3 regions of the Frankia sp. CeRuru1 genome follow, and region 1 is predicted to be linked to each of the others. Evidence: predicted binding sites of a transcription regulator. Region 1 holds the regulator's gene; each other region holds the start of a gene.
The links. The regulator LexA, encoded in region 1, represses DNA repair genes until DNA is damaged. The targets are predictions, from matches to a motif close to CGAACNNNNGTTCG.

Region 1 (6,718 bases):
AGGACCGGATGCGGGACAGGTTGAGCCCGGCCCCGGAACCCCCCTTGAAGATCAGCCCCTCTTCCCGGTACCAGTTCAGGATCGACTCCATGGTGTCGTCCACGGAGAGGATGAAGCAGTTGTGCACACGTAGGCCGGCGGAGAGGTACTCGCCGCTGTCGGTCTGGATGTCGTAGACCGGCATCGGCCCGCGTGGCTCAATGCGCTCGATCTGCAACCGCTTCACCGGCTCCGCGGCCCGGCCGGGCTGATCGAACGACGCCTCCAGCTTCGCGGCCTTCACCGGGTCGAGGAAGCCGATCTCGTCCGCGAATGTCCGCCGGTCACCGGCGTTCTGAATGCCCAGGCTCCAGAGGTCGTGGCGGTCGGGTCGCGGATCCGCCTCGCGGCGTACCCGCGCGAAGATGCCGAACCGGGCGAGCAGGCCCTGCACCCCGCGAATGAGGCCCTCGCTGATCATGTCCAGCCCGATCAGCGTCGAGCGCTCCCGGCGGGACACGTAGCCATCGGCCTGGAACAGGCTGCGCAGATAGGCCGCGACAACGGGCAGCGGAGCGTCATACAGCCAGGTCGGCACAGTCATCGCCTCGATGGTCAGCGAGGCGTTCGTACCGGCGTACCGACCAACAAAACCGTCCGCCTGCAGCCGGCCCGCGAGCGCCGCCTCGGCGATCTCCCGTGAGGTGATCTCACCCTCGCCAGGGGCGATGGTGCGATGCCACTCGAGGGTGTCCCCGGCCCGCAGCGTGCCGGCGGGAACAAAGGCCCCGGCACCCGCGGAGGTGCTCCGCCACACCAGATGATCGGCGGTGACGTCGAGCGCGTGACCGGCCTTCGTCCAGATCCGCAGGACGTCCTTGACGCCGTTGGACTTGGTCGCGATCACCTGGGTCAGACCGTGCGCGTCGAAGACCTTCGTCCCCACCGCGTCCTCCTCCACCAGGGCGCCGATGGGAACCAGACCGGACGGCGTGCTGACGAGGGCATCATAGGGCTGGCACGCCGAGACCTGCTGCGGCGCGGGGGTTCCCACGTTGAACCAGACCGGCGAGTTGAAGCTGAAGACCTGGTGGAGCAGCATCCAGGCCAGTTCGTGCTCGAAGATCTCGGCGTCGGTGCCCGAGGCGAAGTAGCCGTGCTCGCGGCCGGCCGCGCCGTAGGCGTGCACGACCCGGTCGATCAACTGCCGCAGCGACCACTCCCGCCCCGGCGTGCCGGGCGCCCCGCGGAAGTACTTGCTGGTAACGATGTTGGAGGCGTTCACCGACCAGAACTGCGGGAACTCCACTCCCCGCTGCTCGAAGTTGACCGAGCCGTCCCGCCAGTTGGTCATGACGACGTCCCGGGACTCCCAGGTGACCTCGTCGTACGGGTGGACGCCGGCGGTGGTGCGTGACCGCTGGATCTTCAACCCACTCGCTTTCGCCGCTGACCTGCTCGGCTTCGTGCCGCGGCTGTCGGTCATGACGCTCCTCGTCTTCACTCGTCAGCTTCAACCTTCAACAATGTGTTGTGGGCATCCCCGCCCCGGGCCGCCGCCAGCGGACGTCGGGACGGTGCGGGGCCGGGCCTCGGCGCACGGCGGTGCCCGCGGGGACGAGCACGCGCACGGCGAACACGCATGACGAACGGCACCAGCCAGGTCGAGCCGGGCCGCAGGTGTGCCGTCCGGGAGGTCCGCGGTCCTCGCACGGCCGCGACGCGGGATGTCACCCATCGCCGGCGGGACCGGGCCGGCACGACGAACCAGGGCGATGTAGGACGCTTCCGGCCGGGTGGTCCCGGCCCTACCTGCTATGTACCTGCTGGGTGCCGGTCACCGGCGAGGCATCGACGGCGCCGCGCGGGACCGGTCGAGCTGGTCCATCCCGCGTGGTGGGAGGTCCGGCGGCCTCGGAGCGCAACGCGACGATCGCGGATTCGAAGTCGGTCAACGACTCGAAGGCCAGATACACCGAGGCGAAGCGGAGATAAGCCACCTCGTCGAGCTCACGGAGCGGACCGAGGATCGCCCGGCCGATCGCCTCCGCGGGCACCTCCGCCGACCCCGACGAGCGGACGGCATCCTCTACCCGCTGCGCCAGAAGCGCGAGATCATCATCCCGCACCGGCCGGCCCTGGCAGGCCTTGCGGACACCGGCGATGACCTTGGCCCGGCTGAACGGCTCGGCCGCCCCGCTGCGCTTGCGAACCTGAAGGGACGCCTCCTCCATCGTAGTGAACCGGCGACCGCAGGACAGGCAGGACCGCCTGCGGCGGATCGCCGAACCCTCCTCGGCCTCCCGACTGTCGACGACGCGACTGTCCGGATGCCGGCAGAACGGGCACCGCACGCGCTACGCCTCCTTCGCCCGCGCCGGAGCCGACCGCCCCGGACCGGGGACGACGGGACACCGTTGAGGACCCGGCATCCACGCCGGACGGACCACCTTGTGGATGGACCGCCAGCTCCCCGTGGAAGACCTGTGGAACAACCTGTGGGTGACTTACACCCCGGTAAGCACCAGATGTTGTGTCCAAGGTAGCGCACGGCCCCAGAGATGGGGACAGCACCCCCGTATGGTCCGTGTGGTCCGCACCGCACGCGGCACCGCACGTGGACGAAAGACGACGGTGCGCGAGCCCCCGCGCCGAGACACTCGTGGACCCGGGAAGCCGGGGAAGCCGGGCGTCAGGGAAGGAGTAACGACTGGCCCGGGGTGATCAGTGGCGACCGCAGGTGGTTCAGCCGCATCAGCCGGTCCACCACGACCCGGGTGTCGGCGCTCTCGTCGAGCGCCACCGCCACCGCCCACAGCGTCTCCCCCGGCACGACCAGATGGCGCCGCGGCGCCTCCGCGGCATCCGGCCCGGCGATCGACACCCCAGGCATGATCATGATTGCCACCGCCACGACAACCGCCACGACAATCGATACCACCACCACCCGACCCCGCCGGGTCAGCCGGAGCGGCGGGGGTGCGGGCGGGCGACCCGGCGGGTATCCCGCCGGCCGGCGACCCGCCCGGTCCCTGGCCGTCGACAGGTCGACGACCCGCGCCCTGTGTGCGGATCCCATGGCACCCTCCCGTTCCGACGACACCGAACGCCGAAGATCGAACCTTCGTTCGATCGAACGCGTGGTCGATTGTCGCATCGGGAACCGGAAACCGCCAGGAACACGCTCGAACAGACGTTTGAGATTCTGCGACCCGCCGGTTACCGTCGAGTCGATCGGGTGTGAACCGGGCGGTTTCCCTCGGTCACGGACGGCGGCGAGTCGGTGGGTGACGGCTTCCGGAGCGGGACGGTCCGCCGTGCGGCCACCGGCCGGCCGGTGGCCGCACGGCGGAAGAAAAACGCGACGAGGAGAGCGGTAAGCGATGACTAGCCAAGGCAGGGGTACGCGCCGGGGCGGAACCCGCGGCAACGTGCGAGCCTTTCCCGAAGGCCCCGCGGACGCGGGCCTGACCCCCCGGCAGCGCAAGGTGCTGGAGGTCATCCGGGCCGCGGTGGAGCGGCGCGGATATCCGCCCAGCGTGCGGGAGATCGGTGAGGCGGTCGGCCTCACCAGCACCAGTAGTGTGGCTCACCAGCTCAAGGTGCTCGAGGAGAAGGGCTACCTGCGGCGGGACCCGAACCGCCCGAGAGCGATGGAGGTGCTGACCGTCGAGCACCCCCGGCGACGCGCGGATGTGGGCGCGGGCGCGACGACGGTGGCGGGCACGATTCCCATCGTCGGTGAGGCGGCGCCGGGCACCACCGAAGGAAGCAAGTCGGACGCGGCCTACGTGCCGGTGCTGGGCCGGATCGCCGCCGGTGGCCCGATCCTGGCCGAGCAGGCGGTCGAGGACGTCTTCCCGCTACCCAGGGAGATCGTCGGCGAGGGCACTCTGTTCCTGCTCCGGGTCGTCGGCGACTCGATGATCAACGCGGCGATCTGCGACGGTGACTGGGTGGTCGTCCGCCAGCAGCCGGTCGCGGACAACGGGGAGATCGTCGCCGCAATGATCGACGGGGAGGCGACGGTCAAGCGTCTGCGGGTTCGGGCCGGCAAGATCTGGCTACATCCGGAGAACCCGGCCTTCGCCGACATCCCCGGTGAGGATGCGACCATCCTCGGCCGGATCGTGGCTGTGCTCCGCAGGGTTTGATGTGGATCGGCCGGCCGCCCGTCGGGCGGCCGGCCGGGTTGCCTCGCGTCTGATCGCTCCTGGGCTCAGGCCCGGTAGGCGTGCAGCTCCGCCGCGAGTCCCGAGGAAACCCGGGCGGACAGCCGGGTACCGGTCTCAGTGTGCTCCATCGTGAGCACCTCGCCGTTCGCGTGCACCCGGGAGACCAAGTCGCCCCGGGTGTAGGGCACGAGCACGCGCATCTCCACGTCGGGATGCGGCACCCGGGCACAGAGCGCGTCGACCAGCGCGGCCAGCCCCTCGCCCGTGCGTGCCGAGACGAACACGGCGTCCGGGGCGAGCTGGCGCAGCCCCGCGACGACCGTCGGCTCCACGGCGTCCACCTTGTTGACGACGATCAGCTCGGGAACGCCGCCCGCGTCGATGTCGTTGAGAACCTCGCGCACGGCGGAGATCTGCGCGGCCGGATCCGGCGATGATCCGTCCACAACGTGCAGGATGAGATCGGCATCGGCGACCTCTTCCAGCGTCGAGCGGAACGCCTCGACGATCTGATGCGGCAGATGCCGGACGAATCCGACGGTGTCGGTCAGGGTGAAGGCCCGGCCGTCCGGCAGGGTCGCCCGCCGCACGGTCGGATCGAGGGTGGCGAACAGCGCGTCCTCGACCAGGACACCCGCGCCGGTCAGCCGGTTGAGCAGCGACGACTTACCGGCGTTGGTGTAACCGGCGATCGCCACGCTGGGGACCTCGCCCCGCCGCCGGGCGGAACGCTTGGTCTCCCGCACGGTCGTCATCGCGGCGAGCTCGCGGCGCAACCGCGCCATCCTGGCCCGCAGCCGCCGACGATCGGTCTCGATCTTCGTCTCACCGGGACCGCGGGTACCGATGGGCGCCCGGCCGCCGCCACTGGCCGCGGCCCGCGACATCGACTCACCCCACCCACGCAGCCGGGGCAGCATGTACTGCAACTGCGCGAGCTCGACCTGGGCCTTGCCCTCGCGAGAGGTCGCGTGCTGGGCGAAGATGTCCAGGATGAGGGCCGTCCGGTCGATGACCTTTACTTTGACGACCTCCTCCAGCTGCCGCAGCTGACCCGGGGTGAGCTCGCCATCGCAGACCACCGTGTCCGCGCCGGTCGCCGCGACGACCTCGGCGAGCTCGCGGGCCTTGCCCGAACCGACGTAAGTCGCGGCATCCGGCCGGTCGCGACGCTGCACGAGCGCGTCGAGCACCACCGAACCGGCGGTCGTGGCGAGCGCCGCGAGCTCCGCCATGGAGCTCTCGGCCGACCGCGGGGAACCCGACGTCCATACGCCGATGAGGACGACACGCTCCAGCCGCAGCTGCCGGTACTCGACCTCGGTGACGTCGTCGAGCTCGGTGGCGAGACCGGGAACCCGCCGCAACGCGGCGCGATCCTCCAGGTCGAAACCGTCCCCAGAATCGTCGAAGAAGTTCGGCAGGTAAGACGGATCGGCATCGGTCAGCTTGATGAGGGATCTGTCGAGAGTGGACGCATCGAAGGCGTCAGCAGGAAGTGTCATACCATCCGTTCTCAACGCGGCCCGCTACCGCACCATTCCGCGATCATTCCGTGCCGCTTGCTCCGGCCGGGCCCCACGACCCGGTGGCCCGAGGAGGATCCGCCGGACCGGAAGACCCTGCCGCACTCGTGGCGCGCCTCCCCCTCGTTTCCCGGCGAATCCCGTCGCCAACCAGGGTCCCACGCCACCACGTCGATCGCGAACCGTTTTGCCGCCCCGCCGACGTAGCCTCTGCGCCGTGTACCACGAGTACCACGAGAGACGGGCCCACCGCCTCGCCGCGACGATCTGGGACAGCTCGGGCCGCCCGACTCCCCCGGACACCACGCGGACGACGGCGGACCGGCGTCCGGACGGCACCGGGCCCTCGGAGGGCACCGGGCACACAGGCGGCACCGGGCACACAGACTTGGTGTGCAGCCGGCGGGTGTTGCCGGACGGATGCATGGACATCATCTGGAGTTCCGACGCCAATCTGATCGTCGCGGGGCCGGACACGGCGGCGAAGCTGGTGCGCTGGGCACCAGGCGTGCGGCACGTCGGGCTCCGCTTCGACTCGGGCTCTGGACCATCTCACCTCGGAGTGGCCGCGGACGAACTGCGCGACCAACGCATCCCGCTCGCCGACCTGTGGGGCGACGGACCGGCGCAGCGACTCGCCGAGCGGCTCGCCATGGCCGCTGATCCCCTGGTCGCATTCGAGTCGTCGATCATCGCCCGGCCCGTTCACCCGGCGCTCGTGGACCGGTTGGTTCCCGCCGTTCTGGCGGGTGCCCGCGCCCGGGCGCCCGTGGACGACCTCGCGCGCATAGTCGGGCTGAGCGAACGCCAGCTGCTGCGTCGCTGCCGGCGCGTCTTCGGATATGGCCCGAAGACGCTCGCCAGGATCCTCCGGATGCAGGACGCCCTGCACGCGGCGCGGGCCGGCATCCCGTTCGCGGTCGTGGCGGCCGAGGCCGGCTACGCCGACCAGGCGCACCTCGCCCGGGAGGTACGCGCGCTCGCCGGAGTTCCGCCGACCCGTCTCATCCGAACTGCCAACGTTCAGGACGAACTGGA
Region 2 (4,900 bases), on a different contig from region 1:
GCTGAAGACGTAGCCGGTGACGAAGAACGCGAAGGGCCGCAGGTTCAGCCGGCTCACCACGTCCGTGTTCCGAAGCAGGATCGCCGGTACCAGCCAGATGAGGAAACCGAAGAAGAGCGCCGTGAGCGGCGCGAAAAACAGGTACCCGAAGAACGCTGTCATGATCAGAAGTCCGGCGGTCGTCGAGGGTCAGGCCGGGTCGGGACCGGCGGGGACGTCCGCGCTGTGCGCCACCGTCGGGGTGCCGTCGAAGTACGGGCCGAGGGCGGCGCGCCAGCGGGCAAACCGCTCCGACTCCCGGAAGTTCGTCAGATGGGCGTCCAGGCTGTCCCACTCGACGAGCAGCACGAAACTCGACGGTGACTCGACCCCCCGGGTCATCCGCGCGGAACGACAGCCCGGCGTGCCGACGAGCTCCGCACGCACCCCGTGATACGCGGCGACGAAATCGTCTTCGCTGCCCGGTTTGATGTCGAACCGGGCGACTTCGAGGACCGCTCCGGCGGGCTGCCCGCCGTCCCGCCCCTCACTCGCCATGGATGATCCTGAAACTCATACCGCCCAGTCTGGCACCATCGGAAGATCGCGGTCCGCCAACATGGACCATGACCACGCCAAACACACCCGGGCGCCCACCCGGCCCGCCGCCGGGCCGCTGGCGCTCTCCACCCGTGGGCCTCGTCCCGCCCCCGGGCCGAGAATTCAGTTCGCCATGTCGACGAACCGTGAGTAATGGCCCTGGAAGGCGACGGTGACGGTGCCGGTCGGCCCGTTGCGGTGCTTGGCGATGATGAGGTCCGCCTCGCCGGCACGCGCCGACTCCTTCTCGACCGTGTCCTCCCGGTACAGCAGGATCACTGCGTCGGCGTCCTGCTCCAGGCTTCCGGACTCGCGCAGGTCGGAGACCTGGGGACGCTTGTCGGCCCGCTGCTCGGAGGCGCGGTTGAGCTGGGAGATGGCGACCACCGGAACGTCGAGCTCCTTGGCGAGCAGCTTCAGCGACCGCGAGATCTCGCTGACCTCCTGCTGACGGTTCTCCACCTTCTTGGGCGACGACATCAGCTGCAGGTAGTCGAGGATCACCAGGCGCAGCTCGTTGCGCTGCTTCAACCGCCGGGCCTTCGCCCGGACCTCCATCATCGTCAGGTGCGGGCTGTCGTCGATGAACAGCGGGGCCGCCGCGACCTCGCCTATCCGGCGGGCCAGGCGACCCCAGTCGTCATCGGTGAGCCGGCCCGTGCGGATGTTCTGCAGGGACACCCGCGCCTCCGCGGACAACAGCCGCATGGTGATCTCCATGCGGCTCATCTCCAGCGAGAAGATGACCGACGCCATCCCGTTCTTGATCGACGCCGCCCGGGCGAAGTCCAGGCCGAGGGTCGACTTGCCCACGGCCGGCCTGGCCGCGACGATCCACAGCTGGCCGCCGTGCAGGCCGTTGGTCAGCTCGTCGAGGTCGACGAAACCGGTGGGCACCCCGGTCAGCGAACCGTCATGCCCCTGGATGGACTCGATCTCCTCCAGCGCCGGGTTGAGCAGCTCCCCCAGCGGCAGGTAGTCCTCGTTCGTCCGGCGCTCGGTCACCTCGTATACGGCCGCCTGGGCGCGGTCGACGACGTCGCTGACGTCCGGAGCCGCGCCGTAGGCGAGCTGCACGATGCGGGTGCCGGCCTCCGCGAGGCGGCGCAGGACCGCCTTCTCCGCGACGATACGGGCGTAGTACCCGGCGTTGGCCGCGGTGGGCACGCTCGAGATGAGGGTGTGCATGTAGGCCGGACCGCCCACCCGCTCGAGCAGATCGCGGCGGCCGAGCTCGGCGGCGACGCTGATGACGTCCGCAGGCTCCCCCCGGCCGTAGAGATCGCCGATGACCTCGTACACGAGGCCGTGCGCGGGACGGTAGAAGTCACCCGTCTGCAGAACCTCGACGACGTCGGCGATGGCGTCTTTCGACAGCAGCATGCCGCCGAGCACGCTCTGCTCGGCGGGCAGGTCGTGCGGAGGAGTCCGGTCGAACTCCGTACTCCCACCGGAACCACGCGAGATCTCGGTGACGCTCACGACGCACCCTCCCGGGACTCCCGTAGACCCGCATTCGAACGTATGTTCGTACAGATCGGAATCGCTGTCAACGGACCGCTCCGCCCCCGGTCAGCCGGGAGCTCCCAGCAGGGACCGGGCGGGCGGCCTCCGGTGAGCCTCTCGCCGGGCGCCGCCCGCGTCACCGAAGGAGACCTGGCCCGATCAGGCTAGAAGTACCTTCCTCAGTCTGGAGGGTCCGACCTTACGGACCGGCGGGCACCCCCACCAAAAAGTTATCCACAGGCCCTTGTGGAAAAGCTGTGGGCAACCGGCCGGAACCTGGGGAGGACATCGGGACGGAAACCGGAAACCTGTGGACACCCGAGACCACAGCCTCGACGAAACCCAGCTGGCAGGCGCCCGCATCGCGAGTGCCCTGTGGATAAGAAAAAGTTTCGGATCTGCTCGTCGCCCCTTGCCCCACGCACAACGAACTCCCCTGGCCGGCCGCCTGAGACGGTCGGCCAGGGGAGCCGGTACAGCGAGCGCGGCGGTACAGCGGGAGAAACGGCGGACGCCGCCGTCAGACCCGCCCGGCCTCGGGCCCATCCGGCCGCGATCAGGCCCGCCCAGCCCTGGTCAGGCCTGCGTGACCTGGAGCTTCACGGTCGCGGTCACCTCGGGGTGCAGATGCACGGCGACGGTGTAGGCGCCCAGGGACTTGATCGGCGTGGTGAGCTCGACACGGCGCCGGTCGAGCTCGGGGCCACCCGCGGCGGTCACCGCCTCCACCACGTCGGCCGCCGTTACGGAACCGAACAGGCGGCCTTCCTTGCCCGCCCGGCTGGTCAGCTCGACCTTGAGGCCACCGAGCTGACCGGCGATCTCCTGAGCGTGCCCGAGATCGCGGACCGCGCGGGCCGACCGGGCCCGCTTGATCTGCTCGACCTGACGCTCCGCGCCCTTGGTCGCGAGGATCGCGTACCGGCGGGGCACGAGGTAGTTGCGCCCGTACCCGTTCGCGACCTCCACGATGTCACCCGGGCTACCGAGACCGGGGACCTCCTGGGTCAGGATGAGCTTCATCACCACCCCCTACCGGGCCGAGGCGGTGTAGGGCAGCAGCGCCATCTCGCGGCTGTTCTTCACCGCCGTCGCCACGTCGCGCTGGTGCTGGCTGCAGTTACCGCTCACCCGACGGGCCCGGATCTTGCCCCGGTCGGAGATGTACTTGCGCAGCAGCGAAGTGTCCTTGAAGTCGATGTAGTCGACCTTGTCCTTGCAGAAAACGCAAACCTTCTTCTTGGGCTTGCGCACGGCCGCCTTGGCCATGGGTGTGCTCCTACCTCGTTGTGTCGTTCGCGAGGACGACGACCGGCCGCTCAAAACGGTGGCTCGTCGGAGTAGCCGCCGGCCGGTTGCGACCAGGGGTCATCGATGGGTGCTCCACCACTACCGCCGCCGTAGCTGCCGGCCGGAGCGCCCGCGGGAACACCGGCGGGGGCGCCGGGGGGGGCGCCGTAGCCGCCTCCGCCACCGCCCCCGTAACTGCTGCCACCACCGCCGCGCGCGGCCTTGACGACCTTGGCGGTGGCGTAGCGCAGGCTCGGGCCGATCTCGTCGACATCGAGCTCGATCACGGTACGCTTCTCACCCTCGCGGGTCTCGAACGACCGCTGCTTGAGGCGGCCGGTGACGATGACCCGAGCGCCCTTCTGCAGCGACTCGGCGACGTGCTCCGCCGCCTGGCGCCAGATGGAGCAGCGCAGGAACAGCGCCTCGCCGTCCTTCCACTCGTTGGTCTGGCGGTCGAGGGTGCGCGGCGTGGAGGCGACGGTGAAGCTGGCGACCGCGGCACCGTTCGGGGTGAACCTCAGTTCGGGGTCGTTGGCTAGGTTGCCGACGACAGTGATGACGGTTTCACCAGCCATGGGCACTCTCCCGGAGATCGGCGGCCCACGACGGCACGGGGACTGCCGTCGCCGCGGACCGGATCACGCCGCCGCCCGGCGGCTCTGACGTGGCTTCTTCGGCTCTGGAAGCCGGATGACCTTGGTGCGGATGACCGACTCATTGAGGACGAGCTGACGGTCGAGCTCGGCGACGACGTCGGGCTCCGCATGCAGGTCGATGACGGCGTAGATGCCTTCGTAACTCTTGGCGATCTCGTAGGCGAGCCGGCGCCGGCCCCAGACATCGACCTTCTCCACCACGCCGCCGCCCTGACGGACGACACCGAGGTACTGGTCGAGAGAGGGCGCGACGGTGCGTTCCTCGAGGTCAGCATCGAGGATCACCATGAGCTCATAATGACGTGCCAAGACTGAACCCACCTCCTGTGGACTCTGGCGGCCACGGATCTTCCGCGGCAGGAGGGACCGCGACCGGAACCTGTGCCGTCTCGAACGTGCTCGACGCGATGGATCCGAGAGGGGACCGCCCGTCAGCACATCCGGACGATCATCAGTGCACGAGGGCCACCCGGAAGCGCACCGACCAATCATGACGAGTGGTCGGCCTGGACCAGCGGATGGACACACGTACGCCGGCGCACGGTATGTCCAGCCGAGCTTACTCGATTCCTCCGGGGGCCCTGGCGGCCCCGACCACGAGAACCACGCGAAGCCACGCCGTGAACACCCCGGCGAGGCAGACGAGGTTCACCGTGATCAGGAGGCCACGCATGTGCCGGGAGGGGGAGGGGTCCGCGAGGGCGAACACAAGCGCCGCGAGCGCCGCGGCGACCGCGACCACCGCGAGCATGCGGGCAGCCGGCCGCGGACCGACGCGCCCGGACCCGGAACCGCCGTGGCCGCCCGGGGAAGAGTCGTGGCCGTCCCCGGACGGGTCGCCGCCGACGTCCCCGGTGCCGGGCTGA
Region 3 (12,135 bases), on a different contig from region 1:
CCGGATTTCGGGATCTCGACGCGAGCCGGGTCGGGCAGTTTCTGACGACGACGGTGCTACGTCTGTGTATTGATCATCATAGAGCTCGTCAGCGCGCGGAGCGGGCGGTCGTACGCGGCTATCTGCAGCCGTGGGAGCCGGCCCCGGACGACGCCGTCTGCGACCGTGCGGAAGCCCGCTGGCTGCTGGCCCGGGCCGGGGCACTGCAGGGCCGGGAGCGTGAGGTGATCATGGCTCGGGCGGCCGGGAAGAGTACCCGGGAGGCGGCCGCGGATCTGGAGATCAGTCTCAAGGCTGCCGAGGGAGCGTTCACCCGTGGACGTGCCCGTCTCATTTCCTTCTCTCGGAACTGATGCTCTCGGAACTGATGCTCCGCAGCCGCAGGCCCCGCGGGGTCGGGTGGAAACCGGCGCGCTCCAGGGCGGCACCCAGGGTGCTGCCGACGATCGTCTGCCCGTCCGCCTTCTCCACCGTGAGCCTGCCGAGCCGGCCGTCCCGCACGGCGCGGGCCAACGCCTCCACCGCCGGGGCCACCCGATGGTCGTTCTCGGTCCATGACAGCAGGGAACGGCCCCCGCGTTCCACGTAGAGGATGAGTTCCCCGTCGATGATGACGACCATCGCGCCCGCCTTGCGCCCCGGCCGGTGGCCGGCGGCGCCGTCCGCGTCATCCCCCGGTCGGGTCGGCCAGGGCAGCGCGGCACCGAACGGGTTGGCCGGATCGGCCGCGGCCAGGACGACGGCCTGCGCGGACGATGAGCTCGGTGGGCCGGCCGCCGGCTGCGCCCAGGCCGGGGCGGCCTCGGCGTCCCGCTGTGCCGCGGCGATGGAGCGCAGCCGATCGACCGCTCCCGGGACGGCGAACTGGGCCGCGCCCAGGGACTCGACGAAGTAGCCCCGGCGGGCGCGGCCGGCGTCCTCGAAGGCGCTGAGGACCCGGTAGACCCCGGCGAACCCGCCCGGGTGCCGCTCGCTGGTCACCGCGCCGCGGGTGACGATGCCGTGGCGCTCGAGCAGCGCCTCGGCCAGCGCGTGGGCGCGCCGGGTCGGGTCGGTGTCCCGCTCGGGCAGCAGCGACCAGCGGCCGGCGGCCGTCGGGGGGCCGGTCCGCCGTGGCATCGCCGGCCGTCCGTACCGTGCCGCCCGGGGACGGGGGACGGCGGCGGCACCCAGCAGGGCGCGCAGCGGGGCGAGGGTGTCGTTGGTCACCCGCCCCGCCCAGACGAGATCCCAGAGCGCGGTGGCGAGCGCCGTGTCGTCGAGCGAGCCCATCCGGTCGGACAGCGCCCGGAAGAACAGGGCCGCCCCGCCGGTGAGCGCGTCGAGAATCGCGGTGTGCAGCGGACCCGAGGCGATCTCCGGGTCGGGCGGAGGCAGCAGCAGGGGCGCGGTGTCGGCGAGGACCAGGGTCAACCAGCCGCCGTCCCCGGGCAGCCCGCCGGCGCCCGCCCAGTGCACCTCGCCGGCGGAGCACAGCTCGTCGAGCATCGCCGGTGAGTAGTCTGCGACGCGGGCCGGGAGGACGAGCTGTTCCCACGCGCTCGCCGGGATCAGCGCGCCCTGCAGCTGCTCGACGGCGCGCAGCACGCCGTCCACCCCCCGGCCACGTCCGCTGGTGACCGACTGCCAGGCCGGTAGGAAGGCACCGAGGACCCGGGGCGGCACCGCCTCGACCTCCTTGCGCAGGGCGGCCAGGCTGCGTCGTCGCAGCGCGCGCAGCACGCCCGCGTCGCACCACTGCTCACCGCCGCGGTCGGGATGCAGCTCGCCGCGGACGAGGCGGCCGCCGCGGACCAGCCCGTCCAGGACACCGGCGACCACCGCCGTGCCCAGCCCCAGCCGGGCGGCCGGTTCCTCGGTGTCGAACGGTCCGTGGGTACGGGCATAGCGGGAGATCAGGTCTCCGAGAGGGTCACGCACCGGTTCGGTGAAGGCGTCGGGAACTCCCACCGGCAGCGGTACGCCCAGGGCGTCGCGCAGCCGGCCGGCGTCCTCGATCGCGACCCACCGCTCCTCGCCGGCGATACGGACCCGCAGGGCCCGGCGGGTCCGTTCGAGCTCGGCGAGCCAGCCCAGGGTGGCACCCCGGGCGACCGCCTCCGCGGTGGTGAGGTCGCCGAGCATGCGCAGCAGGTCGGCCACCCCATCGACATCGCGGGCGTGGCGGTCCGGGGCGAGCCGCGCGAGCTCCGCGGCGACCTGCGCGAGCGCCGCGGGATCGATCAGCTCCCGCAGGTCCGCCTCGCCGAGGAGCTCGGCCAGCAGGGAGCTGTCCAGTGACAGCACCTGCGCCCGGCGTTCGGCCAGCGGCGCGTCCCCGTCGTACATGAAGGCGGCGACGTAGCCGAACAGCAGGGCGGAGGCGAACGGAGACGGGGACGGCGTCTCCACCTCCACCACCCGCAGCGTGCGGGCCGACACCTCGCGCATCAGCTCCGCGAGCGCCGGAACGTCGAACACGTCCTGCAGGCACTCCCGCATGGTCTCCAGCACGACGGGGAAGCTGGCGAACGTCGCGGCGACGGACAGCAGCTGTGCGCTGCGCTGGCGCTGCTGCCACAGCGGGGTCCGCCGCCCCGGGGTCCGGCGGGGCAGCAGCAGGGCCCGCCCGGCACACTCGCGGAACCGGCTGGCGAACAGGGCGCTGCTCCCGATCTCCGCCCGCACGATCGCGTCGATCTCGTCCGGCTCGAACAGCGCGAGATCGGCGCCGGGCGGCTCGGCGGCATCCGGGATCCGGGCGACGATGCCGTCGTCGGTGTGCATGATCTGGACGTCGACCCCGTACCGCTCGCGCAGCCGGGCGCCCAGGGCGAGCGCCCAGGGTGCGTTCACCGGAGCACCGAACGGGGAGTGCACCGCCAGGCGCCAGTCGCCGATCTCGTCCCGGAAACGCTCCACGACGATCGTCCGATCGTCACCGAGACGGCCGACGGCCGCCTTCTGCTCGTCGAGGTAGCGCAGCAGGTTGGCGGTGGCCCGATCGTCGAGGCCGGCGGCCCGGACGCGGTCGGCCGCCGCCTGCGCCGGCAACCTGGTGATCTCGCGCAGGAACGCGCCGAGCGCGCGGCCGAGTTCGGCGGGTCGGCCTGGGGCGTCGCCATGCCAGAAGGGGAGCCGACCGGGCCGTCCCGGAGCCGGCGTCACCAGGACCCGGTCGGCGGTGATCTCCTCGATGCGCCAGCTGGATGAGCCGAGGAGCACCACGTCGCCGACCCGCGACTCGTAGACCATCTCCTCGTCGAGTTCCCCGACCCGGCTGGAGCGCTCCCCGACGAGGAAGACGCCGAACATGCCCCGGTCGGGAATGGTGCCTCCGCTGGTCACGGCGAGCCGCTGGGCGCCCGGGCGGGCGGTGAGGATCCCGGTGACGCGGTCCCAGGTGATGCGGGGGCGCAGCTCGGCGAACGCGTCGGAGGGGTAGCGGCCGGCGAGCATGTCCAGGACCGCCTCGAAGGCGGAGGCCGGCAGCGTCGCGAACGTCGCGGTGCGCCGGACCAGCGCGCCGAGCTCGTCGACGTGCCAGTCCTCCATCGCCGTCATTGCCACGATCTGCTGGGCCAGCACGTCGAGGGGGTTGCGCGGGTACCGCAGCCGCTCGATCGCCCCCGAGCGCATCCGCTCGGCGACCACGGCGCATTCGAGCAGGTCGCTGCGATGCTTCGGGATGATGACGCCGCGACTGGCGGCGCCGACCTGGTGGCCCGCGCGGCCGGTGCGCTGCATCCCGGCGGCGACGCTCGGCGGGGACCCGATCTGCACGACCAGGTCGACGGCTCCCATGTCGATGCCGAGTTCCAGGCTGGAGGTCGCGACGACCGCGGGCAGCCGGCCAGCCTTGAGATCCTCCTCGATTCCGGCCCGTTGCTCCCGGCTCACGCTGCCGTGGTGGGCCCGCGCGATCTCCGGCCAGCCCGCTGTGCCGCCGCCCTGGCCCGAGGCGCCCATCAACGCCGCGGGTGACGTCCGGCCGGCTTCTCCCGGCCCGTCCCCGGCCACGGATTCGCCCGCGGCGGTGGCCGCGGCGAGCCGCTCGGCGTACAGCTCGTTCAGCCGGGCGCAGAGCCGCTCCGCGAGCCGGCGCGAGTTGGCGAAGACGATGCTGGCGGAATGGGCCAGCACGAGGTCGAGGACATGCTGCTCGACCGCCGGCCAGATCGACGCTCGGTGCGGAGCGGAGGCCGCCGAGCCGTCCGGGGACTCGTCGAGGAGCGGTCCGCCGAGCCGGGTCATGTCCTCGACCGGCACCACGACGTCGATCTGGAGGGTCTTGGCCGCGGGCGGGCGGACCACCGCCACCGGGGCCGTTCCGCCCAGGAAGCGGGCGACCTCCTCGACCGGCCGCACCGTGGCGGACAGGCCGATCCGCTGGGCCGGGGTGTCCAGCAGGGCGTCCAGACGCTCCAGGCTCAGCGCGAGGTGGGCGCCACGCTTGGTGCCCGCCACCGCGTGGACCTCGTCGACGATCACCGTCCGGACGCCGCGCAGCGACTCCCGCGCGGCACTGGTGAGGATGAGGAAGAGCGACTCCGGGGTGGTGATCAGGACGTCGGGGGGCCGGGTGCCGAAACCGCGCCGTTCGGCGGCGGGGGTGTCGCCCGACCGCAGACCCACGGTCACGTCCGGCTGGGGTAGACCGAGCCGTTGCGCGGCGGAGCGTATCCCCGCGAGCGGCGCCCGCAGGTTCCGTTCGACGTCGACGGCCAGCGCCTTGAGCGGGCTGACGTAGAGCACCCGGCAGCGCCGGGTGGGCTCGGCCGGCGGCGTCGAGCGGGCCAGCGTGTCCAGCGACCACAGGAAGGCGGCCAGCGTTTTCCCCGAACCCGTGGGTGCGACGACCAGCGCGTTGCCGCCGGTGCGAATCGCCTCCCACGCGCCCCGCTGGGCGGGGGTCGCGGCGGTGAAGGCCGCGCCGAACCAGCTCCGGGTCGGGGCGGAGAACGCCGTGAGCGGATCCGGCGGATCGGGGGAAGTGAAGCCGGGCACGTTGACCAGTCTGCGTCGAGGGACCGACAACTTTCCGCCGGTGTGGTTCAGGCCGGGCCCGCCGTGGGGCCCGGCCTCGACCCGGTCGTGGTTCCCGCGACCGTGGTTCCCCCCGACCGTGGTTCCGCCGGTGGGAACCCCAACCGGGGATCCCCGGTGGGGATCCCCGACCAGGACCCCCTTGGGTGGTCCCGTCCCGTCCGGACGGTGCACACTGGCGAAGTGCGGTTGACCGAGTTCTGGGCGAAGATGAACACACGGTTCGGTTCCGCGTACGCAGAGTCGTTTGCGCGTGATCATGTGTTGTCCGGTCTCGGTGGCGCGACGGTCGAGGTGGCCCTGGCCCGTGGTGACGACGCCAAGACCGTCTGGCGAACCGTGTGCGAGGAGTTCGATGTGCCGGCGCGGGAGCGCTGAGCCACCGTCCGGTGTGTCGTCGGGTCGTCGAACGCATGTTCGTCTAGAGTCGTCCCTGTGCGGCTACTTGTCCACAGATCATCCTCGACCCTCGAAACTGTCGGACCCACGGCCTAACGTCATCCTCGTGGCCAAGACTCGACGACCTCAGCATGGAGTAGCTCCAATGGCAGGACTCGACCGTGAGAAGGCGTTGGATAACGCCTTGGCGCAGATCGACAAGCAGTTCGGCAAGGGATCGGTCATGCGGTTGGGGGACGACGCCAGGCCGCCGATCCAGGCCATCCCCACCGGTTCGATTGCTCTGGATGTCGCGCTCGGCATCGGCGGGCTGCCGCGGGGGCGCATCATTGAGATCTACGGCCCGGAGTCGTCCGGGAAGACGACCGTCGCCCTGCACGCGGTGGCGAACGCGCAGGCGGCCGGTGGTATCGCGGCGTTCATCGACGCCGAGCACGCGCTCGACCCCGAGTACGCGGGAAAGCTCGGCGTCGACACCGACGGTCTGCTGGTCTCCCAGCCGGATACCGGCGAGCAGGCGTTGGAGATCGCGGACATGCTTGTCCGGTCCGGCGCGCTGGACATCATCGTTATCGACTCGGTGGCCGCGCTGGTCCCGAGGGCCGAGATCGAGGGTGAGATGGGGGACAGCCACGTCGGCCTCCAGGCCCGCCTGATGTCCCAGGCTCTGCGCAAGATGACCGCGGCGCTGGCGAACTCCGGCACGACCGCGATCTTCATCAACCAGTTGCGCGAGAAGATCGGGGTGATGTTCGGCTCCCCGGAGACCACGACCGGTGGTAAGGCGCTGAAGTTCTATGCGTCGGTGCGCCTCGATGTCCGTCGTATCGAAACCCTCAAGGACGGCACGGAGGCCGTGGGTAACCGGACCCGCGTCAAGGTGGTGAAGAACAAGGTGGCGCCGCCGTTCCGGACCGCCGAATTCGACATCGTCTACGGAGGCGGTATCAGCCGGGAGGGTTCCCTGATCGACATGGGGGTCGAGCACGGCATTATTCGTAAGTCCGGTGCCTGGTACACCTACGACGGCGATCAGCTCGGCCAGGGCAAGGAGAACGCCCGGTCGTTTCTGCGGGACAACCCCGATCTGGCCAACGAGATCGAAAAGAAGATCAAGGAGAAGCTCGGCATCCTGCCCAGTCTCGAATCCGATGCCGTGGCGCCCGTCCCGGTCGATCTGTAGCCGATGGCAGGAGCAGATCCGGGGAATGCCGCGGCCGGTCCGTCGTTCGCCCGGACGGCCGTCGCGGCGGACGAAGAGCCGCGGCTGAAGGATCCGATCTCGGTCGCGCGGGAGATCTGTCTGCATCAGTTGGCGACCAGAGCGAGGAGCCGAGCAGAGCTTGCGGCGACCATGCGGCGACGAGGGGTCACCGATGAGATCGCCGGTGTGGTCCTCGACCGGTTGGCCGCCGTCGGTCTGATCGATGACGAGGCCTTCGCCGCCGCCTTCGTCTCCTCCGCTCGGGCCCGTCGTGGGCTGGGTAGGCAGGCCTTGGCCACAGAGCTGCGTAAGCGGGGAGTGGATCCGGACACCGTCGAGGCCGCCGTGGCGGTGGTCGGGGCGGACGACGAGGAGGAGGGCGCCCGCGAGCTCGTCCTTCGTCGGCTGCGGTCGATGGACCGCCTGCCCGAGCAGGTCCGTACCCGAAGGCTCCTCGCCATGCTGACCCGAAAGGGCTATCCGGTCGAACTGGCGGTCCGGGTCGTGAGCGAGCAAGTCGCTCAGGGGCTCGACGGCGGAGGTCGGATGGCCTGGGTGGTCGATGGCGACGAAGACGACGGCTCGGTGTGAGTGGTGGGGAGATTGAGCCTGGGCCGTCAATGCGCCCTTATTTCTTGACCAGGGATTGTGCGAGACCTAGTCTTTCTTGAAAGGTGACAGGACTCCCGCGGCGACGCGGTCTTGATAGCTCGTCCAACTTCACACGGAGGCAGCCGCTGCGAGTGGGTGCCCGAAGACGGTATGCTCGCCGGCCGGTCGACGTTGGATAGGCCGGTTCGGGAGGCCGTCCGGGCTCCATATCGCAATGGCGCAATCCGCGTGCTGCCCCTCTACGGCTGTGATCGTGCCGAGACGAGGGTCCTTCGCCGCTCCAGCCCGCCTGTGCGGGTCCGACGGAAGCGGAGGGAGCAGCGATGGAGGGCGTCCTCGTCGTCCTGTCGTCACTCGTACTTGCCGTCCTGAGCGTTCTGATCCTCGCCGTGGCGCGGTTGGTCCGGGCGACCCGGGTTGACAAGATACCCGACCCCGCTCCGGTGGTGTCCCGAACCCCGGCCGCCCGGGACGTCGGGGACGTGACCGGTCCAGCGGACGTGACCGGTCCGGCGGACGTGACGAGTCCGGCGGACGTGACGAGTCCGGCGGACTTCGACGAGGAGCCGACGGTCCGCGTCCTGCCCACGGTCCGGGAGGGTTCCGGCGCTCCGGCCACGACGGACGCCGACTCACCCGCCGATCGAGACGGCACCGCCGCGCGGACCGGGGGTTCGGCCGTGACCGCCGATCGCTCCGACGGCGGCCTCCGCGCGGCTCATGGTGGTAGCGCGGAGGAGGCGGCGCAGATTGTGGCCCGAGCCGAACGGGAGGCGGCGGAACGGTTGGCGCGGGCTGAGCGGGATGCCGCCGAGATCCGGCGACGCGGCGAGGAGGATGTCGCCCTACTGCGCGAGCGGATGCTCGCCGAGGCGGCAGTCGAAACCTCGCGGCTCCAGGCCGCGGCGAGAGAGTCCGTCCGCGCCGAGCAGGAGGCCGCCCGGACCGAGATCGCCGCGGCGCGGGCGGCGTTCGACGGTGAGCAGCAGGCCCGGCGGACGGAACTGCAGAGCCGGGAGGCTGCGCTGGCCACTCGGGAACAGCGCGTCGAGGACCGGATGGCCAGCATCGACGATCATAGTCGTCGCCTGGCGGGCCGCGACCGCGACCTGCTCGACCGGGAGAACGACCTGGCCCGTCGGACGGTTGAGGTGGCCGACCTCGAACGTGCCCGTCATGCCGCGCTGGAGCAGGTGGCCGGGCTCACCGCCGGGCAGGCCAGGGGGGAGCTGATCGCCGTCATCGAGCAGGAGGCCCGGCGGGAGGCGGCGCTGATGGTCCGCGAGATCGAGGCCCGGGCTGAGGAGGAGGGTGAGGAACGCGCCCGCAGGATCGTGACCACCGCCATCCAACGGGTCGCGTCTGACCAGACCACCGAGTCCGTCGTGACGGTCCTGCATCTTCCCGGCGATGAGATGAAGGGCAGGATCATCGGGCGGGAGGGACGCAACATCCGGGCTTTCGAGTCCGTCACCGGGGTCAACGTGCTCATCGACGACACGCCCGAGGCGGTGCTGCTGAGCTGCTTCGATCCGGTGCGTCGCGAGGTCGGTCGCATCACGCTGGCGGCTCTGGTGTCCGACGGCCGGATCCATCCGCACCGCATCGAGGAGGAGCACGCCCGCGCCCAGCTCGAGGTGGCCGAGCGGTGCGTGCGGGCGGGCGAGGACGCCCTGCTCGAGACCGGCATTTCCGAGATGCACCCCGAGCTGGTCAATCTGCTGGGCCAGTTGCGTTACCGAACCAGCTACGGCCAGAACGTGCTCGCGCACCTGATCGAAAGCGCCCACCTCGCCGGAATCATGGCCGCCGAGCTGCGCATGCCGCTTCCACTTGCGAAACGAGCGGCTCTGCTGCACGACCTCGGCAAGGCTCTTACCCACGAGATCGAGGGCTCTCATGCGTTGATCGGGGCGGATGTGGCCCGTCGCTACGGTGAGGACGAGGAGGTCGTGCACGCGATCGAGGCCCATCACAACGAGGTCGCACCCCGCTCGATCTGCGCGGTGCTGACCCAGGCCGCTGACCAGATCTCCGGTGGCCGGCCTGGCGCCCGCCGCGACAGCCTGGAGTCGTATGTGAAACGGCTCGAGCGCATCGAGCAGATCGCCGGTGACCGTCCGGGTGTCGACAAGGTGTTCGCCATGCAGGCCGGCCGGGAGGTGCGTGTCATGGTCGTGCCCGAGGAGGTCGACGATCTCGCCGCCCATCTGCTCGCCCGGGACGTCGCCAGGCAGATCGAGGAGGAGCTCACCTATCCGGGTCAGATCCGGGTGACCGTCGTGCGCGAGACCCGTGCGGTGGGCACCGCCCGCTGAGCCGGGATGCGGCCGCCGAGGCGGCGGTCCTGGCGGCGGTCCAGCCATCGGGCCAACAGCGACAGCAGCCCGTTGGTGACGATGTACATCACCGCCATGACGGTGTAGATGGGCAGGGCGTACCTGCTGCCCAGGTACTCGACCGCACTGCGTCCTGATCGCAGCAGCTCGCTGTAGGCGATGACGTAGCCCAGTGAGGTGTCCTTGAGCAACGTCACCAGCTGGCTCACCAGCGTCGGGCTCATCCGCCGGACCGCCTGGGGAAACTGGATGAGGCGGAAGATCTGGACCGGCCGCAGCCCGACCGCCGCCGCGGCCTCCGTCTGCCCCCGGTCGACCGACTGGATCCCGGCGCGGAAGATCTCGCTGAGCACCGCCCCGTTGTAGGCGGTCAGCCCGATGACCAGGGCCCAGAACGCCGAGAGCCGCCAGCCGAGCGCCGGCAGACCGAGGTAGGCGAACAGGATGAGCATCAGGACAGGCAGGCTGCGGAACAGCTCCACCAGCAGCGTGGCCGGGATGCGCACCGCCCGGCGCTGGGACAGCCGGGCCAGGGCGAGCAGGGTCCCCACCGCCGAGGCGAACAGCATCGCGGTCAGCGCGGCGCGCAGCGTGTCGAGCAGCCCGTTCCACAGCAGGGTGCGCAGCGCCGGTTGATCGACGAAGACACTCCAGCGCTTGCCGTCGAGCTGGCCGGAGTCGGCGAGGCGGAGCACCGCCAGCGTGACCAGCCCGACGAGGACAGCGGCGGCCACCACACTCGCGATCAGGATGCGACGCCGACCACGCGGACCCGGTGGATCGGCCAGGATGATCTCGGTGCTCATCGCGCCCTCGCCACCCGTCGTTCGGCCAGGGACAGCCCGGCTGCCAGCACCGCGGTGAGGATCAGGTATGCCACCACACCGCCGAGCAGCACGACGATCACCGCATCCGGATTGACGGTCGTGAGCCGTTGGACCATGCCGGTCAGCTCCTCGACGCCGAACGCCGCGGCGATCGAGGTGTTGCGGATCAGCGCGCTCACCACGCTGCCCAGCGGTTGCAGCACGTTGCGGAATGCCTGCGGAAGGATGATCATTCGCAGTGTCTGGGAGAAGGTCAGGCCCAACGCACGAGCCGCTTCGGCCTGACCGAGGTCGACCCCATTGATCCCGGAACGCACCGCCTCGCAGACCAGCGCGGCGTGATAAATCGAGAGCGCGACCACCGCGAACGTGAAATATGAGAAGACGATGTCCAGCTGCGGCAGGACGAACACCACGAAGAAGAACACGACGGTCAGCGGGGTGTTGCGGACCGTCTGCACGTAGGCGGTGCCGGTCCAGCGCAGCGGGGGCACGGGGGAGACCCGCATCGCTGCGAGGACGGTACCGAGGATCAGCGCCGCGACGGACGCGAACAGGCTTAGCCCGACCGTCCGGCGGAAGCCCTCGGCGAAGATGTCGAGGTTATCGATGACGGCGTCGATCGCTGTCCTCCCTCAGGCGGTGGCGGGTGGACGACCGGTCGGCCCGGGTGAGGCCGACCGGTCGTGCCCCGAGCGATGATTGGCGGATCAGGACGTGTACCGGTCGGCAGCCGGGGGAGTGGGCACGGTCGGCTCCACCTTGCCGAGGGTCGAGGTGTACGCCTTCTCCCAGCGCCCGTCCTTGTAAGCGGCCTCGAGCGTGTCGTTGATGAAGTTCCGGAACGCGTCGTCACCCTTCTTGAGGCCGATGCCGTAGGGCTCCTTCGTGAAGGTGTCACCCACCACCTTGAAGGCGTCGGGGTCCTTGTCGACGAGACCCAGCAGGATGCCCTTGTCCGTGGTGACCGCGTCGACCTGACCGTTCTTCAACGCGTCGGCGCACTTGCTGTACACATCGAACAGCACGAGCTGGGCGGTGGGCGCCACCCGGCGGATGTTCTCGGCCGGCGTGGATCCGCTGACCGAGCACACCTTCTTGCCGGCAAGGGTGTCCTTGCCGGTGATGTCGGTGTTGTTCTTCGCGACCATGATGGACTGGCCGGAGACGTAGTACGGCCCCGCGAAGTCGACGACCTTCTTCCGTTTGTCGTTGATTGTGTAGGTGGCCACCACGAGGTCGACCCGGCCCTGCTGGATGAAGGGTTCACGGTTGGCCGACACGGTCTCCACGTAGGAGACCTTGTCGCGTGGGATGCCCAGGGCATCCGTGACGATCTTCGAGATCTCGACGTCGAAGCCCTCGGGCTGGCCGCTGAGGTTCTTCAGCCCGAACAGGTTCTGGTCGAACTTCGTCCCGATGATGATCTTTCCAGCGTCGTGCAGCCGGGCCATGGTGGTGCCGGCGGTGAAGGTCACCGAGGCGGTGGGTGCCGAGGCGTCGTCGCCGCCGCTCCCACAGGCACTCAGCCCGAGGGCGGCGAGCAGCGTCACGCCGGCGAGGAGCGCGCCGCCGCGCCTGTGGCGGCTGCGTCCGCGTGACAACCCGCCTGAGCTCCCGTTGAGATGCCCGGCGGCGGGGCGCCGCGTCCGGCTGAACGATGTACGCATGACTGATCCTCTCGCAGTGGTCCGGACCGCGGGTCCGGAGCAGGTGATCTGGCGTCGGG

Region 2: the regulator LexA is predicted to act here: its motif matches at 2,097-2,110, upstream of dnaB (replicative DNA helicase).
Region 3: the regulator LexA is predicted to act here: its motif matches at 5,432-5,445, upstream of recA (recombinase RecA).

What each region holds. Positions count from the first base shown of each region.
Region 1 covers NZ_CDWWEW010000073.1:5,759-12,476, reverse strand. The annotation lists partial or broken gene AC08OP_RS08030 (LAGLIDADG family homing endonuclease) at 1-1,465, opposite strand, end outside; gene nrdR (transcriptional regulator NrdR) at 1,788-2,333, opposite strand; gene AC08OP_RS08020 (LysM peptidoglycan-binding domain-containing protein) at 2,672-3,058, opposite strand; gene lexA (transcriptional repressor LexA) at 3,363-4,133, shown strand; gene hflX (GTPase HflX) at 4,199-5,659, opposite strand; gene AC08OP_RS08005 (helix-turn-helix domain-containing protein) at 6,105-6,718, shown strand, end outside; gene AC08OP_RS08000 (VOC family protein) at 6,704-6,718, opposite strand, start outside.
Region 2 covers NZ_CDWWEW010000040.1:16,731-21,630, reverse strand. The annotation lists partial or broken gene AC08OP_RS05205 (hypothetical protein) at 1-162, opposite strand, end outside; gene AC08OP_RS05200 (antibiotic biosynthesis monooxygenase family protein) at 190-537, opposite strand; gene dnaB (replicative DNA helicase) at 703-2,061, opposite strand; gene rplI (50S ribosomal protein L9) at 2,662-3,108, opposite strand; gene rpsR (30S ribosomal protein S18) at 3,118-3,354, opposite strand; gene AC08OP_RS05180 (single-stranded DNA-binding protein) at 3,405-3,953, opposite strand; gene rpsF (30S ribosomal protein S6) at 4,017-4,343, opposite strand; gene AC08OP_RS05170 (hypothetical protein) at 4,594-4,900, opposite strand, start outside.
Region 3 covers NZ_CDWWEW010000098.1:1,123-13,257, forward strand. The annotation lists gene AC08OP_RS09820 (RNA polymerase sigma factor) at 1-353, shown strand, start outside; gene AC08OP_RS09825 (ATP-dependent helicase) at 331-5,016, opposite strand; gene AC08OP_RS09830 (DUF3046 domain-containing protein) at 5,209-5,403, shown strand; gene recA (recombinase RecA) at 5,570-6,607, shown strand; gene recX (recombination regulator RecX) at 6,611-7,219, shown strand; gene rny (ribonuclease Y) at 7,564-9,558, shown strand; gene AC08OP_RS09850 (amino acid ABC transporter permease) at 9,504-10,385, opposite strand; gene AC08OP_RS09855 (amino acid ABC transporter permease) at 10,382-11,002, opposite strand; gene AC08OP_RS09860 (glutamate ABC transporter substrate-binding protein) at 11,117-12,076, opposite strand.